4 regions of the Paraburkholderia phytofirmans OLGA172 genome follow, and region 1 is predicted to be linked to each of the others. Evidence: riboswitches for the same ligand, from Rfam matches in the RefSeq annotation. Region 1 holds a riboswitch; each other region holds the start of a gene.
What was found. Region 1 has a riboswitch for cobalamin ahead of AYM40_RS33325 (CbtB domain-containing protein). Riboswitches for the same ligand answer to the same signal wherever they lie in the genome.
Positions count from the first base shown of each region.

Region 2: another riboswitch for cobalamin. It lies ahead of cobA (uroporphyrinogen-III C-methyltransferase); the one in region 1 lies ahead of AYM40_RS33325 (CbtB domain-containing protein).
Region 3: another riboswitch for cobalamin. It lies ahead of AYM40_RS27200 (oxidoreductase); the one in region 1 lies ahead of AYM40_RS33325 (CbtB domain-containing protein).
Region 4: another riboswitch for cobalamin. It lies ahead of AYM40_RS03750 (TonB-dependent receptor domain-containing protein); the one in region 1 lies ahead of AYM40_RS33325 (CbtB domain-containing protein).

Region 1 covers NZ_CP014579.1:2,994,639-2,998,771, reverse strand. The annotation lists gene AYM40_RS33340 (FUSC family protein) at 1-837, opposite strand, end outside; gene AYM40_RS33335 (MarR family winged helix-turn-helix transcriptional regulator) at 844-1,305, opposite strand; gene AYM40_RS33330 (histidine phosphatase family protein) at 1,528-2,202, opposite strand; cobalamin riboswitch at 2,257-2,396, shown strand; gene AYM40_RS33325 (CbtB domain-containing protein) at 2,439-2,660, shown strand; gene AYM40_RS33320 (CbtA family protein) at 2,672-3,418, shown strand; gene AYM40_RS42995 (DUF6531 domain-containing protein) at 4,000-4,133, shown strand, end outside.
Region 2 covers NZ_CP014579.1:1,199,609-1,203,741, reverse strand. The annotation lists gene cobW (cobalamin biosynthesis protein CobW) at 1-727, opposite strand, end outside; cobalamin riboswitch at 925-1,198, opposite strand; cobalamin riboswitch at 1,278-1,506, shown strand; gene cobA (uroporphyrinogen-III C-methyltransferase) at 1,730-2,626, shown strand; gene AYM40_RS43845 (cobalamin biosynthesis protein) at 2,623-3,246, shown strand; gene cobO (cob(I)yrinic acid a,c-diamide adenosyltransferase) at 3,243-3,845, shown strand; gene AYM40_RS25495 (cobyrinate a,c-diamide synthase) at 3,849-4,133, shown strand, end outside.
Region 3 covers NZ_CP014579.1:1,595,856-1,599,988, forward strand. The annotation lists gene AYM40_RS27190 (cobalt-precorrin-5B (C(1))-methyltransferase) at 1-434, opposite strand, end outside; gene AYM40_RS27195 (bifunctional cobalt-precorrin-7 (C(5))-methyltransferase/cobalt-precorrin-6B (C(15))-methyltransferase) at 434-1,768, opposite strand; cobalamin riboswitch at 1,853-2,032, shown strand; gene AYM40_RS27200 (oxidoreductase) at 2,115-3,614, shown strand; gene AYM40_RS27205 (precorrin-8X methylmutase) at 3,607-4,133, shown strand, end outside.
Region 4 covers NZ_CP014578.1:868,187-872,319, reverse strand. The annotation lists gene AYM40_RS03750 (TonB-dependent receptor domain-containing protein) at 1-1,162, opposite strand, end outside; cobalamin riboswitch at 1,253-1,510, opposite strand; gene AYM40_RS03745 (hypothetical protein) at 1,718-2,074, shown strand; gene AYM40_RS03740 (cell division protein ZapA) at 2,071-2,385, shown strand; RNA gene ssrS (6S RNA) at 2,496-2,677, shown strand; gene AYM40_RS03730 (EVE domain-containing protein) at 2,781-3,239, shown strand; gene AYM40_RS03725 (SIMPL domain-containing protein) at 3,436-4,133, shown strand, end outside.

The DNA of each region.
Region 1 (4,133 bases):
GGGAAGCGGCGCGTTGAACCACGTGATGACGTCGTTGAGCAGCGCTTCGAGACCCTCCGGCCAGCTCTGGCGGCCGCTGTTGTAGAGGGCGATCAGCGGATCGGCCAGCGCCGACATCATCGGCAGCAGCAACTGCATGCGCCCGCGCAACTCGTGAGTACGAGTCAGGATGTCTGGCCGGGTATGGTCGTAGGCAAGCTGGCTCAGCAGCAGTTCCAGCCCGTTGATCGTGGACGCGATGCGCTGGCGAGCCCCCGAGATTGCCGAGCCCGCAATGCGCCCGGACAGCGTTTCGGTCGCATAGAACGCCGCGTCGCGAAACCACGCGTCGGTCCGCTCGATGATGGTGGGCGCGAGCCGGCTAGGAAACAGCGAACTGCCGACGATGCTTGCGCAAACGATGCCGAGCGTGATCTCTTCGGTGCGGCTGATCGCCAGATCGAATACGCCGCCTGGATTCGTCACCGAAGGCAGGGCGATGATCGGCATGGTGTAGGCCGCCAGCATGAACACATAGCTGCGCGCGGTGCGGTCGGCTACCGCCAGATACAGCAGCGTACCGGTCCACAACGCGACGATCACGCTGAACAGATACGGCGATTCGACGAAGGGCGGCACCAGCAGCACCGCGGCCGACGCGCCGAGCGCGGTGCCGAGCGCACGATAAAGCGCCTTGGAGCGGGTCGCGCCGACAAACGGATTCGACACGATGTAGACGGTGGCCATGGCCCAGTAGGGCCGCGGCAACTCGAGCGAGAGACCGATGTAGAGCGCGATCATCGCCGCGGCAAACGTCTTGACGGAGAACAGCCAGTCGCGGATGGACGGATAGACCATAAACCCTTACTCGGGATCCCCGGCGTTGTGCGGCGCCGCTGCGTCGGTCGTGAAAGCGGCCAGCACCCGCAAGGTCGCTTCGAGATCGCTGCGCGAGATGCCTTTCAAAGCTTGCGCCCGCAACGTATTGAGTTCTTCTTCCATTTTCGCGGTGACGGCGCGGCCTTCGTCGGTGAGCGCCACGGTCTTGGCGCGCCGGTCTTCCGGATCTTCGTCGCGGCGCATCAGGCCGGCCGCGCACAGTTGATCGAGCAGCCGCACGAGCGAGGGCCCTTCAATGCCGATGTGATCGGCCAGCGTGACCTGCCGCACTGCTTCGCCGAGCCGGCTGGCGGTCAGTAGCGGCGTAGCGCACGCTTCGGAAACGTTAAATGCCGCGAGCACGCCATGGCTCGTGCGCCGCCATTTTCTGGCAGCGACGACCAGCGTGCTGCTGACGGTGCGGCGCAAGGCATCGAGATTCGACATGGCCGATATTGTATTTCTAAAATATTCGTTAGCAAACTATTGAATTGGGATTGTTGTGAAGACGTACTCGGCAACAGCCTGCGGCCGCAATGTGACAACATTGGCTTCGAATACGGCGTGACGGTGCGGCATCTACCACAAGGGTATCGACCGGTTTGAGCCCGGCGATGGTGCGGTGCGCGATGTTTGCGTCGGTGCTCGGCAACGGATTCGCGTAGTTCGTTAATGTGACGCCGCCGGCCACCATGTCCAGCCGCGTCGCGAGCGGCGCAATTCGATCATCGAGAGCGGCGCGATTTCGATGCGCGAAAACATGTCCGGCGACGCCCTGAGCGCATAAACGATTGCGGCTTTGATCACTGGCGCGTGCGTGATGGCGACCACGTTTTGCATATTGCGCGGTACACCGCTCGTTTTTGCACTTGACGCACGGTTTTTTGCCCCGGTCGTTCCATCGCTTGATGCACTGTCCGTTGCGCGAGACACCCCGTTGCTCAACGCATCGTCCAGCGCATCGAGCCACTGTCCTACCCGTTTCACGAGTTGACCGAACGACTCGCCGCCATGCGCGGCAACGTCGGGATCGTGCGTCCATGCGGCGAGGTCTTGCGGCGCTTCGACGGCGAGATCGGCAAGGCGGCGTCCATGCCATCGACCGTAGTTCATATCCGCCAGTCCCTCGTGGACCGTTGCAGCGAGGCCCAAGGCCGACGCCGTATCACGCGCGCAGACGGCAGGGCTGACGAAAACCGCCGCGTCGTCCGGAATCGACAGACGCGCACACGCGACGCCTGCTTCGGCGAGGCCGCGTGCGTCGAGCGGATCGTCGGCGGGAAAGCAGCCCGTGCGCATCGCCGCAGTCGACGCGTGGCCGATCAGTAACAGCCGTATGTCCATTCAGTTGATTTCCATAAAGGCCAGACTAAAGACGGACCCTGCGACTATGCTTTGCCTTGCCGGGAGGCAAAGTTTAGCGCGTAGAATAGCGTCACTGCGAAGCACGGAAGCCGGTGAGAGCCCGGCGCGGTCGCGCCACTGTAATCGGCATTCACGAGCCGAAAGCCAGACCTGAGCTTCGCAGCATCCCTTTTCAATCGACTATCGGGGCGCGTTACCCCCAGGAGATGTCCAATATGACCAACGCTGTTTTCGATCCCGCGACACAGCCTGTCGCACAACCCACGCCGATTCCGCTGCGTGAACTGCTGCCTTGGGTCGTGTTCGGCGGCTTGCTACTGTTGCTCGCGATTTATTTCGTTGGTGCGGAAGAAGGTGCCACGTCCCTGGTGCCTGGCATGTATGTGCATGAATTCGTGCACGACGGCCGCCATCTGCTCGGCTTTCCCTGCCACTAACGGAGTCGACCATGGTGGGTAAATTGTTGGTACGCGGGATGCTTGCAGGCATCGCCGCGGGATTGCTCACGTTCGGCTTCGCCAGATTGGTGGGCGAGCCGCAGGTCGACCAGGCGATTTCCTTTGAGGAAAAGGCCGACGCCGCCAAAGGCGAAGCGCCTGAACCCGAACTGGTGAGCCGCGGCACGCAAGCGGGTCTGGGATTACTGACGGGCGTGGTGACGTATGGCGCGGCGTTCGGTGGGCTGTTCTCGCTGGTGTTCGCGTTTGCGTACGGCCGCGTCGGCGCATTGAGTGCGCGCGCGTTGTCCGCATGGTTGGCGCTTGGCGCGTTTATCGCGCTGGTGATCGTTCCGAACATCAAATATCCGGCGAATCCCCCCTCGGTGGGCAACCCCGAGACGATCGGGGTGCGCACCGGTTTGTTCTTCCTGATGATTGCAATCTCGCTGGCCGCGATGGTGTTCTCGCTGAAGGTGCGGCGCCGCGCGGCGCTGAAGCTGGGCGCGTGGAATGGCTCGATCGTCGCCGGTGTGGTGTTTGTCGTGATCATTGCTGCCGTGCAACTGTCGATGCCGGCGATCAACGAAGTGCCGGCGGCCTTCCCGGCGGTGCTGTTGTGGAAGTTCCGCGTCGCGGCGATCGGGATGCAGGTGATCATGTGGACGACCATTGGGCTGCTGTTCGGCGCCATGGTTGAGCGGAGCAAACTGCTGGCTCCCGCGACCCGCGGCGCGGCGAAGTCCGCTTACCGTTGATGTGAGAGGCGCGGCCGAGAGGGCCGCGGCGGGGCCGCTTGGTTTTTAACGCAAAAGGCACGGCCGCGAAAGCGGCCGTGCCGACGTGCAACGCAAGAGAAGCCAAATACATCAAGTACTTGGCGCGTTTGCCAGAATGTTATCCACAGGCTTGCGAACAAAAACTGGGGATAACTTTGTGACAGCCGTGTGGACGGCTGGCCAGTGAAGTTCCAGGCCGTTCTTCACAGGTCTGATTCTTTGAAATCACACTTTGTACCGCGACTAGTTTCGTAGCGCTTACTTGCGCTACCCATCTCCCTTTCGGGCGGCGTGCTACGCGGCCCGTCTCTTCCCTTCCAGTCGGCCCTGATTTAAGTAGCAGCGCCCAATCACTTTTACGTACGGATATCCTGCGCCTGGCGTTCTGGGTTTTTCACTGCGACGCAGTTGACGACTGACGGGCTGTTGCGTAGGTTGGCTGAGGGCAACGTTGCACGGGAATAAGAGAAATGCAATTTTAGGAATTGTCGGATAGCCGGTGTGGAATGCTCCTTATAGGGTGCTTGGGATTCAAACAAGTACAACCAATAAGGATGACTATGAAAAATAAGAGAATTAAAGTGGGACCTGCGGGCATGGCGGCCCGTCTGCTTGCCGCATTCATGCTGCTTATGGTCGCGTTTAGCGCCAACGCCGCAGAGTACATGTATTGCATGAAGACATATGAGCTATC
Region 2 (4,133 bases), 1.7 Mb from region 1:
AGTGGATCGTTTCTTCCGAGGCCGCTTCGAGACCCAGCAACGTATGCAGGTCGAGCTGGCCCATTTGCGCACGCACGATCTTCACTTGCGGCGGAATTTCTTCGCGAATGACGGCTTCGACAGAAGCTTGACGCGCTTCGTCGAGCAAATCGGTTTTGTTCAGAATCACCAGATCGGCTGCCGACAATTGGTCTTCGAACAATTCGTGCAGCGGCGATTCGTGGTCGAGATTCGGATCGGCCTTGCGTTGCGCATCCACGGCGACCGGGTTGTCGGCGAACTGGCCGCTCGCTGCAGCCGGGCCATCTACCACGGTGACGACCGCGTCGACAGTAAAGCTATTCTTGATCTGCGGCCAGTTGAACGCCTGCACCAGCGGCTTCGGCAATGCAAGACCGGAGGTTTCGATCAGCACGTGATCGATCTGCTCGCGGCGCTCCACCAGCTTTTCCATCACCGGGAAAAATTCTTCCTGCACGGTGCAGCACAGGCAGCCGTTCGCGAGTTCATACAGTTGCCCTTCGGTTTCGACACCGTCTTCATCGCAACCGATGCCGCAACCCTTGAGGATTTCCCCGTCGATGCCGAGTTCGCCGAACTCGTTGACGATCACCGCGATGCGCTTGCCGCCCGCGTGCTGAAGAATGTGCCGCAGCAGCGTGGTCTTGCCGCTGCCGAGAAAGCCCGTGACGATGGTGACGGGGATCTTGCGCATTTGAGTTTGCATCGTGAGGTCTATCCGTAGGAGTTGCACGAGCACGCCGACGCGCCTTCGCGTTTTGTCTGCATAGGTCATGCGAGCGGGTTCATGCCCTGCAGGCAACCACAATAACAAAGCACGGGGACGAACAACGGCGTTGCCGAGGCAACCGAAAAACAGAAAACGGGAATGAAGTCCTGAACGCACCGCCGCATCCCCGCGGTGGTCGTTCTTCCTGGTCTGGCCGGTATCCGGGCTGGCGAAAGCGCCGCTTCCCCTTCCCGGACGAGTGGTTTCTCGCCCAGTGGTTATATGCCGACGCGGCCTTGCGCGTGGACATCGAAGCCGGCTCCGCGGCGCTGGAGAACGCACCGCTTTTCGCTTACCGTTGCGGGGGCAGCACAGGTTGACCCGATCCATTGCAGGCGGGCACCCTGTTTCCCGTTTAACTGCATGCGCACGAGCGCGCACACGAGCACCAAAGTGCGTGCGAGTTTAGGCCGAGAGCCCTGTGCCGTCAAGGAAACGCCGGCCGCGGCAGGGCTTTTGCGCAGTGCCGGCGCGGCCTGCCGTGTGCTATCGTATGCGCGCGTTTGGTGCCCGCATATGCGTTCGCATGTGCAGTTAAACGGGAAACAGGCCGCGCTCGCTGCGCTTAACCTGTGCTGTCCCCGCAACGGTAAGCGACCTGCGGTGCTCTCGCATCGCGCATGCGTTTTTGATGCCACTGTCTGACGAATCCGGACGGGAAGGCAAAACGCATGAGGCCGTCAGCCCGGATACCGGCCAGACGCGGAGGCAGTGAACGTCACGCTGCCGGCCGCCGGAATCCGCGAGGGACGGATGTGAAGGCGCTAAAGCACGACGTGGCGCAGCCGCTAGCGTTTTCCTGAGGGAAACGCAGCGAGCAGCGTTGTTCGTCGCGCGTAATCTGTAGCACCGCATGACCTCGATTTCCGCCGCCTCCGGCCGCATCAAGCCTCACCCGCTCCCGCTAGTCACGACATGGCGCGCGCCATGCATGCCGCGATGACCCGCGCCTGGCTGATCGGCGCCGGCCCCGGCGATGTCGAACTGATGACGCTCAAGGCGACTCGCGCCCTGGCGCAAGCCGATGTGGTGCTGGTCGACGATCTGGTGAACCCCGACGTGCTGCAGTTCGCACGCGCCGACGCGCTGGTCGTGTACGTCGGCAAACGTGGCGGGCATCCGTCGACGCCGCAGGCCGGCATCGTCGCGCAGATGCTCGAACACGTGCGGGCCGGACGCAGCGTCGCGCGTTTGAAAGGCGGCGATCCGTTCGTGTTCGGCCGTGGTGGCGAAGAACAGCAGGCGCTGCACGCAGCGGGCATCAGCGTGGAGGTGATCAACGGCATCACGGCCGGGATCGCGGCGCCCGCGGCAATTGGTATTCCGGTGACGCATCGGGATTACGCGCAAGGCGTGGTGTTCGTCACCGGGCACGGCGCCGGCAGCAGCGAGCCGGACTGGGGCGCGCTTGTCGCCACGCGGATGACGCTGGTGATTTACATGGGCATGCGGCGGCTGAACGATATCGCCGGCGCGTTACTCGCGGCCGGCATGAGCGCAGATACGCCGTGCGCGGCGATCGAATCGGCCACGCGCCCCGAGCAACGGCATGCGCTCTCGCAACTCGGCGAGTTCGCGGACGCGGTCGCGCGCGCCGGACTCGGCTCGCCGGCGATCGTGGTGATCGGCGGAGTGGCATCGCTGGCTTTGGCGCGGGATGCTGTGAGTTCTGGCGCGGTGCGTGAGGCGGGTGCGGTGGGGGCGGTGGGGGCGGTGGGGGCGGTGGGGGCGGTGGGAACGGCGGAAATGGCAAATATGGCGAACTCAGCCAGAGCGGCAGACGCCGCGGACGCTTCGGATACCGCGGAAGATTCAAACGCCGCGGACGCGCAATGAAAACCCTCAGCATCGGCATCGGTTGTCGCTTGCACAGTTCGGCTGAGCAGATCGAAGCGGCCGTGCGTGCCGCACTCGGCTCGCATGCATTCGATGAAATCAGCGCGATTGCCTCGGTCGACACCAAAGCCCACGAAGCCGGCCTGCTCGAATTCTGCGCCCGTCATGCGCTGCCGCTGAAGCTGTTCAGCCGCGCGCAGATTGCGGCGATCTCCGTGAGCGATCCGTCGGCGGCCACGCGCGAGCATCTCGGCATAGACGGCGTCTGCGAGCCATGCGCCCTGCTCGCCGCGGCGGCCGAATCTGATGCGGGCAGCGCAGTTCGTGCGGCCTATGCATCGGCATTGGCATCGGTTGCCTCTGGTGCATCGGGTACCTCAGTTGCCTCAGCTGCCGCAGTTGCCTCAGTTGCATCAGTTGCATCAGTTGCATCAGTTGCCTTAGCTGCCTCAACTGTCCCAGCCGCCTCAGTTGCATCGATCACGCCCAATCCCCCCAACGCACGGCTACTCGTGCGCAAAACCATCCACGGCGGCGTCACGGTTGCGATCGCCTCGATCACCGCCCAGCCCGCCCGCGAACAGACAAACAACGCCCATCAGGAACAGGACCTTTCATGAAAACCGACCCCGAATCGCACCAACGCATGACCGAACGCCGGCGCGAAGGCCACGAGAAAAAGCAGGCCAACGCCACCGTCGAAAAAGGCCTGCTGATCGTCAATACAGGCACCGGTAAAGGCAAAACCACCGCCGCGTTCGGCATGGCCGTGCGCGTGCTTGGACACGGCATGCGCCTCGGCGTCGTGCAATTCATCAAAGGCGCGCTGCACACTTCGGAGCGCGACTTCCTCGGTGCGATCGCCAATTGCGACTTCGTCACGATGGGCGACGGCTACACCTGGAACACCCAGAATCGCGACGCCGACATCGCCACCGCGCGCAAAGGCTGGAACGAAGCGCGCCGCATGATCGAGAGCGGCGACTATCAGATGGTGATCCTCGACGAGCTGAACACAGTGCTGAAGTACGAATACCTGCCGCTCGACGAAGTACTGTCGGTACTGAACGCACGCGCCGAAATGCTGCATGTGGTGGTGACCGGCCGTCACGCGCCCGACGCGCTGATCGAAGCCGCCGACCTCGTCACCGAAATGCGCATCGTCAAGCACCCGTATCGCGAGCAAGGCGTGAAAGCGCAGCGCGGCGTGGAGTTCTGAGCAATGCCCACCCGCCCCGAGAGCACTTCCTGCGGAACGTCGCCCAAAGGGACTTCCCCCGGGGCGTCCGCCAAGAGCACCTCCCCCGGGGCGTGCCCCGCCCTGTTCATTAGCGCGCCCGCGTCGGGTCAAGGCAAGACCACGATTACGGCGGCTCTGGCACGCTACCATCGGCGGCTGGGGCGACGCGTGCGTGTATTCAAGACCGGCCCCGACTTTCTCGACCCGATGATTCTGGCGCGCGCCAGCGGCGCGCCGGTCCTGTCGCTCGATCTGTGGATGGTGGGC
Region 3 (4,133 bases), 1.4 Mb from region 1:
GTGTATCCATGTTCGGCCGCGAGCTCGATCAGATGCTCGGTCATCATCTTGCGCGGTACCGGATTGATCGCCGGTTCGCCGACCGCCAGCGTGAGGCCGGCGCGCGTCACGGTGCCAACGCCGGGTCCCGCGCGGAATATCACCCCTGGTTCGGCACGCAGGCGCACGCGGGCGAATACGATCGCGCCGTGCGTCACGTCGGGGTCGTCGCCTGCGTCTTTCACCGTGCCCGCTTCGGCGCCGTCGGCGCACAGGCGGCAGAACACCAGCGGCAGCGGCACGTGCTGGCCCTTCGGCAATACGATCTCCGCGACCTCGCTGACGATACCCGCGAGCAGCAGACGCGCGGCCGCGAGCGACGTCGCGGTGGCGCAGCTGCCGGTCGTGTAGCCGCTACGCAGCGGCGCGGGTTGTTCGGGCGTTTCTTCGCGCATTAGGGTTGCGGTGAGGCGGCTGAGGTGCCATTAGCGGCATTGATGTCACTGGCGCCATTCGTGCCATTCGTGCTGCTTGTGGCGTGCGCGCCGTTCGTGTTGCTCGCACTGGACGTGCCGCTGGCGCCGTCAGCCGGCTTGGTGACATCCAGCAGTGTAATCGGCAGCGCCTGGCGCCAGGTATCGAAGCCGCCAAGCGGCTGGGCCTCGGCAAGCGCGATCCGGGTCAGCGTGCCGCCATGCTGCTCCCGCCACGCCGCGAGCGTCGCCTCGCCTTGCAAAGTGACCGCATTGGCGACCAGCCTCCCGCCGTCACGCAGACGCGCCCAGCAGGCATCGAGCACGCCCGGCGCCGTCACGCCGCCGCCGATGAACACCGCATCCGGCACAGCCAATCCTGCCAGCGCATCGGGCGCGCGGCCAGCCACCAACTGCAGACCCGGCACGCCCAATGCATCGCGATTGTGTTCGATGAAGCGCTGCCGCTCCGCGTGCCCTTCGATCGCGATCGCGCGGCAAGTCGGGTGCGCGCGCATCCATTCGATGCCGATCGATCCGCTGCCCGCGCCCACATCCCAGAGCAATTCGCCGGGCGTCGGCGCGAGCCGCGCCAGCGTGATCGCGCGGACGTCGCGTTTGGTCAACTGACCGTCGTGGCGAAAGGCGTCGTCGGGCAAGCCGGCGGTCAACGGCAAACGCGGGGCGCCCTCCGTTGCCCGGCATTCGAGCGCAATCAGGTTCAGCGCCGCCACGTCACCCGCGGACCACTGATCCGCGCGGCCATCCATACACCGCTCCCGAGCGCCGCCCAAGTGCTCCAGCACGGTCATCCGGGTCGCGCCGAAACCGCGCGCATGCAGCAGTTCGGCCAGCGCGGCGGGCGTGCGCCCGTCGGCGCTCAGCACGAAGACGCGCGCGCCGTCGTGCAGATGAGCGTTCAGCGTCGGCAACGGCCTTCCCACCAGCGAAACCGTGGCGACATCCTGCAACGGCCAGCCAAGCCGCGCGGCCGCCAGCGACAACGACGACGGCGCAGGCAGCACCCGCAACTCACCTGCCGGCAACTGCCGCGCCAGCGTCGCGCCGACGCCGAACAGCATCGGGTCCCCGCTCGCCAGCACGCACACGGACCCGGTACGCTCCGCCAGCAAAGGCGCGAGATCGAACGGCCTCGGCCATGCCGCCCGGCGCGCGGCGAGGCGCGCGGGCAGCATCGCCAGATGACGTTCGCCGCCATAAACCACCGACGCCTCCAGCAAAGCACGCCGCGCGGGCCTCCCCAAGCCGGCGAAGCCGTCATCGCCTATGCCCACCACGGTCAGCCACGCCGGCATGCATCCATCCTCGTTCTGTATCTTCAAATAATGCGCTGTGCCACGCCGATCAAAGCGTCCAGCCTCGTTGTGCTGTTCGAAAAAAGGCATAATACAGCCGCCGGTGCCCTTCGGGGCCGAAGAGGGAACACAGTGTCGCTGTGGCTGCCCCCGCAACTGTATGCAGCGAGTCCGCCTGCGCTCCGTGCCACTGGTTAGACCGGGAAGGCCGCGGCGGACCATGACCTGCCAGCCAGGAGACCTGCCGGCCAGACTGTTCGTGCCAGCCTACATCGGGCGGGGTGTACCGATGCCGCAGCAATGCCCGACCGGGCGGCGCTCGGGCCGTCGCGCGACGCTAAACCCGGTGTCCGTCTTGAATCAAGCTCCGCCCTCCTCCACTGCTTTGCCCGACGCGGCCCTCGCGCTGCGGCCCTCGGCGTGTCCAGGGCTGCTGCGCATCGTCGCCGCGCGCGATGGTGGAATCTGCCGGATCAAATTGCCCGGCGGGGAGCTGAGCGCCGGGCAGGCCTTGGCGATTGCCGAGGCGAGCACGCAGCATGCGGCCGGTGTCGTCGAGCTGACCAATCGCGCGAATCTGCAAGTGCGCGGCGTGCGCAGCGGTCATGAAGCGGCGTTGAGCGCGGCGCTGGTCGACGCGGGGCTAGGGCCGATTCGGGCGGCCGCTGCGGACGATGTGCGCAATGTGATGCTGAGCCCGACTGCTGGCCGCGATCCATTTGCGCTGTTCGATACGAGGCCGCTCTGCGTCGAACTGCTTGCATTGCTGCAAACCGAAGCGCGTTTCGCGGCGCTATCACCCAAATTCGCGCTTCTGCTCGATGGTGGCGAGCGCCTTGCGAGGCTCGATCATCCGCATGATATCTGGCTGGCAGCGACGCAAGTTGAAGACGGGGTGCGATTCGTGTTTGGTTTGACGGGTTGTCCGCCTGCTGTGGCGAACGCGGATGTTGACGCTGAAGCTGACGCTGACGCTGATGCGGGTACCGATGCGTTCCAGCATGCCGAATACGCCGACTCGCGTGACGCCACAGAGCGCCCTCGCACGGATAGCGCGGGCGCCCTCGGCGCCGTGCTGCCCGCGCAAGTCGCGGGTCTTGTCCGCGCGCTGCTGAATACGTTCCTCGATCTGGCCACCACCGACGCCACGCGCATGCGTCATCTGCTTGCCGCGCATTCCGTCGACGCCGTATTGCAGCACGCTCAAAAGTACGTCGATTTCCCACTGTCACGCGACACGTCGCTCGCAAACTGGCGACGCGCCACGCCTGCCGATGCCGCGCTGCGGCTCGGTGCGCACGCTCAGCGAGTCGTGGGAATGCTGCACGTAGGCGGCCAACCGCCGCTCGGACGCCTCGACGCCGCCACCTTGCGCGGCCTTGCCACGCTCTCACAACAGCGCGGCAACGGCACGCTGCGCATGACGCCCTGGCAAAGCGTGTTACTGCCCGATATCGCTGCCAATGCCGCGCCCGCCGTGCTCGCTGAAATGAACGCGCTGGGCCTCGCCTGCGACCCCGCGCAGCCTATTGCGCACTTGATCGCCTGCGCCGGTTCCACAGGTTGCGCAAAAAGCCTCGCCGATACCAAAGCCGACGCGCTGCTTTTAGCGGATCGCTTGCCCAAAGGTGTCGACGTCCATCTGAGCGGCTGTCCGCGCTCATGCGCCGCCGCGCATCGCGCGCCGTACACACTGCTGGCCGCGGCGCCCGGCATCTACGACCTTTATCGACGCGACGGCCAGCCGGGTTTCGGCTCGTGCGTCGCGCACCAACTCACGATCGAACAGGCCGCCGACATGCTCGACCCATTGGCACACGCGGCCCGGAGCCCTATAGATGCTTGATTACATTCGCGACGGTCAGGAGATCTATCGCCAATCCTTCGCGACGATACGTGCGGAGGCCGATCTCTCGCGCGTTCCTGCCGACCTCGAGAAACTCGCAGTGCGCGTGATCCACGCCTGCGGCATGGTCGACGTCATTGACGATCTTCAGTTTTCCGAAGGCGCAGGTGCGGCGGGCCGTGTGGCGCTCGCGCAGGGCGCGCCGATTTTGTGCGACGCCGGCATGGTGGCGCAAGGCATCACGCGCGCACGGCTGCCAGCGAACAACGAAGTAATCTGCACGCTCATGCATCAAAACGTGCCCGCGCTCGCGCGCGAACTCGGCAATACGCGCTCGGCCGCCGCGCTCGAATTGTGGCGGCCGCATCTGGCCGGCAGCGTCGTCGTGATCGGCAACGCACCGACCGCCCTCTTTCATCTGCTCGACATGCTCGATGCCGGTGCGCCGAGGCCCGCGCTGATTCTCGGTTTTCCGGTCGGTTTCGTCGGCGCGGCCGAATCGAAAGCCATGCTTGCCGA
Region 4 (4,133 bases), on a different replicon from region 1:
CGACAAAGCCCGAATCCACATGCCGGTCGGGCGCCGCGAAGGTATCCGAGTCGAGGCTCTGATCCAGATGCTCATAGCCGACCTGCAGGTTCTGCTGCGCGGCGAACGCGAAATCGTTTTGCCACGTGTACTGCCGGTTGTCGGTGTCGAAGCGGCCGTTGTAGATGCCGTTGGTATTCGACACGCTGCGGTCGTCGCCTTCGGCAACGATGAAGTGCGTGGTCCACCAGTCGGTCAGCTTGCCGTTCGCGAACACCGACACCTGGCGCACTTTGGTGTACAGGTTGTTTAGATCGGTGGGCAGGCCGTATGCGTTGTCGTAGCTGTTATTGCCGTTCGACTGGAGATACGTGACGCCCGCGTCCCATTTGTCGTTGAACTTGTGGCGCAGCGAAGCCGAGATGCTTTCGTTCAGATAGCCGTTTGCGTTTGGATTCGCGTTGGGCGCCTCTGCCGGATTGAGCGACGAGAAGCCGTCGTCTTTCGAGCGCGCGAGCGAGATGCTGAAGGTCGTCTTGCCGTCTTGATCCAGCGCGCCGTTCACGCCCATCTGCTGCGTCTGCGTGTGATAGCTGCCATAGCCCACCGAAAAATTGAAGCGTGGCGGATGCTCGCCGCCGTCTTTCGTGAAGACCTGTACCACGCCGCCAATTGCGCCCGAACCGTATAACGCGGACACGTTGCCGTTCACCACTTCGACGCGGTCGATCTGGTCGAGCGGAATCTGCGCGAGTTGCGGCGCGCCCAGGCTCACCGAATCGACCCGCACGCCGTCGATCAGCAAAAGCGATTGCGTCGACGATGCGCCGCGCAGAAACAGGCTCGCCGTTGAACCCGGTCCACCGGTGCGCGAAATCTGCGCACCGGGCGCGAGTTGCAGCAGACCGGGCAAATCGGTCGCAGTCGTATCGGCGATGTCCTGCTGGTCGAACAGCGTGGTCTGCGGGATCGCATCGGCGAGCGGTTGCGGCCCGCGTTCCGCGCTGACTACAACGGGCGACAACAGCGTGGGTGACGGACCGGCAGACCCCGTATCGGCAGATGAAGATGAAGACGGCGAAGAAGAAGAAGAAGAAGAAGAAGAAGAAGCAGCTTGCGCATGCGCGACGAGCGGCAGGCTCGCAAAGGCGAGCAACGCCGCGCGAGCGATAGGGGACAACATGGGATGACATTCCTGTGGATAGCGTGCTCGGCCCGCTTCCCCGCAGGCCGATGCGTAACGAGGCGGCCGCGCTGTTTAACGTTTGCGTGCGGACGACCCTCTCCCTCTGGCCGGTATCCGGGCTGGCGACACATCGATCCCGCCTTCCCACGCGTGACGCGCAGTGGCACACTCGCGTGTTCAGCTTCGAACACGCGATCAGGATCGACCTGCATGACGAATGCGGTCGCTTACCGTTGCGGGGGCAGCGCAGGTTCGCGCGTTCAGGCGAGACGCGCGCCCTGCTTCCCGTTTAACTGCGCGCACTGTGGAAAAGCGCGCGCGGGCACCAGAGTGCGGCCAGTTTAGGAGCGGCCCTCGGGTCCGTCAAGAATGGTTAGGCCGTGCGCAATCTGATCTGTTATGTGCAGGCTATTGTCCGATGCGCGTGGTGCTTTTCATCATATGGTCGATAAAAGCCTGCATAAAGCGATGTTGTTACGTCTCGAAACGAGACAATTGTCGGAACCTGCGACATTCCGCGCTAAAATGCAATGTCTTTAGAGGACGCAGCAGATGCTCACCGAACTCGAAACACTTTCACAAAATATCGGCAAGCTGATCGCGATCAGCCAACGCCACAATGAAGCGCGGCTCGCGCTCGAAGATCAGCTCGCTCAAACGCGTGCCGAAGCAGAGGCCACGCGCACTGAACTCGCGTTGATGCGTGAGGAGCGCGATGCACTGCAGGCGGAACGCGACGCGCTGTCGGCAAAGATCGACGACGCACAGGTCCGCCTGAATGCGATCCTCGAAAAGCTGCCGCGGGCTCGCGCGCACAACGAGCCGGACAATCAGCTCGATCTGCTCGAGACCGCGCCGCATGAGGTCGAAGCGGAGAGCGACGTCACCCGCCATGGAGAAAATGCATGACCACCAAGCAGATCGAAGTATCGATTCTCGGCGTGCCCTATCGCCTCGCCTGCTCGCCGGAAACTGAAGGCGCGCTGCTCGAAGCGGTGGCACGCGTCGACGCCGAGATGTCGAAGATCCGCAATAGCAGCAACGTACGCGGCACGGATCGCATTGCCGTCATGGCTGCGCTGTCGCTGGCATCGGAACTGCTTAAGCTGCAAACGAGCGTGCGACACGGGGAAGCATTTCCCGCGGAAGAAATCCGGCGTACAATGCACCAAATGAACGAACAACTGGGTACTGTGATTCAGCAGTACAGCATGCAGTAAGTACCCAGCAGTCTCGAACAGTTTCAAGTGGCCGGTCCTGAGATCGGCTACGGATTCAAGCGGAATGCATGAGCGAAGGCTCATGCAAGCGATTGAGTTCAATCGGTTTGACTTCCCTGCCTGGTTCGCCAAGGTCATATATTCCTTGAACCAATGCCATGTGCACGGTTGTGGAAATTTGTAGCACGGGTGTGCGCGTCACTCTGTCTGATGTACCCGAAGTGCTGCTAACTGCGACCAATTCTGAACCCCCGGTTCAGGATGCCGGCCTAGCGGCTAAGGCGGGGACCTTATTCAAAACGGCATCGGACTTCGGTTCGGTGCCGTTTTTCTTTGGGCCTCGATTTTTCTTGCTGCATCAAACCCGTAACGTTCACTCACGTTCAATTCGATTCATGCGCTACTGGCTAATGAAGTCCGAACCGGACGAAGCAAGCATCGACCATCTCGCTCAGGCACCGCAGCACACATTGCCGTGGACTGGTGTGCGCAACTATCAGGCGCGCAACTTCATGCGCGACATGATGCAGGTCGGCGACGGCGTGCTGTTCTATCACTCGAGTTGCCCTGAGCCGGGCATCGCCGGGCTCGCGGAGGTATCGTCCACCGCCTATCCGGATCCGACTCAGTTCGACAGGAAGAGTCCCTACTACGACCCGAAGTCGTCGCAGGAAACGCCGCGCTGGCTACTCGTCGATGTGGTGTTCAAGAAGAAGATTCCGTTGATTCCGCTTGCGGCGCTGCGCGAGCATGAGGAATTGAAGGACATGCGCGTGCTCGCCAGAGGCAACCGCCTGTCGATCACGCCGGTGACCGAAGCCGAATGGCGCTTCATCACCAAACGTCTTGTTTGACGATGCGTACGCACATGCGACCCGTGCTCGGTTGAGTCATGCGCACATCTGTGCGCGGATGAAAGCAAACCTTGAGCGAACGTGAAATTAGGGAACCAAGCTCAGGTTACAAGCGCCTAACGGACTCGCAAACGTTGTGCCATTGCATGGCGTTCGCTCCAATCGTGCACAACCTGTTCAAGCAAGGAGTCCAAGCATGACGAAAAACACCACACGTGCACTCGCGCTCGCTCTCATATGCGCCGCCCCTGCCGCGCTCGCGCTGACACCGGCCATGGCCCGCGCGCAGAGCGTCACGCAGTATCAGCCGGCGGGCGTACTGTCGCTGAATGCGCAGGCAAGCGCGGAAGTGCCGCAAGACGTCGTCAATATCACGCTGTTCTACGAGCAAGAAGCGAGCGATCCGTCCGCGCTCACCTCCACGCTGAATCAGCGCGCCGATGCGGCGCTGCAAAAAGCCAAGGGGCTGAACGGTGTAACGGCCCGTACCGGTTCCTTCTCAATCTACCCGTCCACCGATCGTGACGGCCGCATTTCCGCATGGCGCGGCCGTACTGAAGTTGTGCTCGAATCGCACGACTTCGCCGCGGCGTCGAAACTCGCAGGCCAGATGGCATCGATCATGCAGGTCGGCAACGTGCAGTTCTCACTATCGCCTGAAGCACAGCGTGCCGCGGAGCAGAAGCTCACCGGTGAAGCCATCAAGTCGTTCCGCGAGCAAGCCGCTTCGTCGGCGCAGGCATTCGGCTACAACGGCTATTCGATTCGTGAGGTCAACGTCGGGCACAACGGCGTCATGCCTCGCCCAATGATGATGATGAGCGCGCGTGCCATGAGCGCCGATGCGAAGGCATCCGCGCCGGTACCGCTCGAAGGCGGAACGTCGACCGTGAC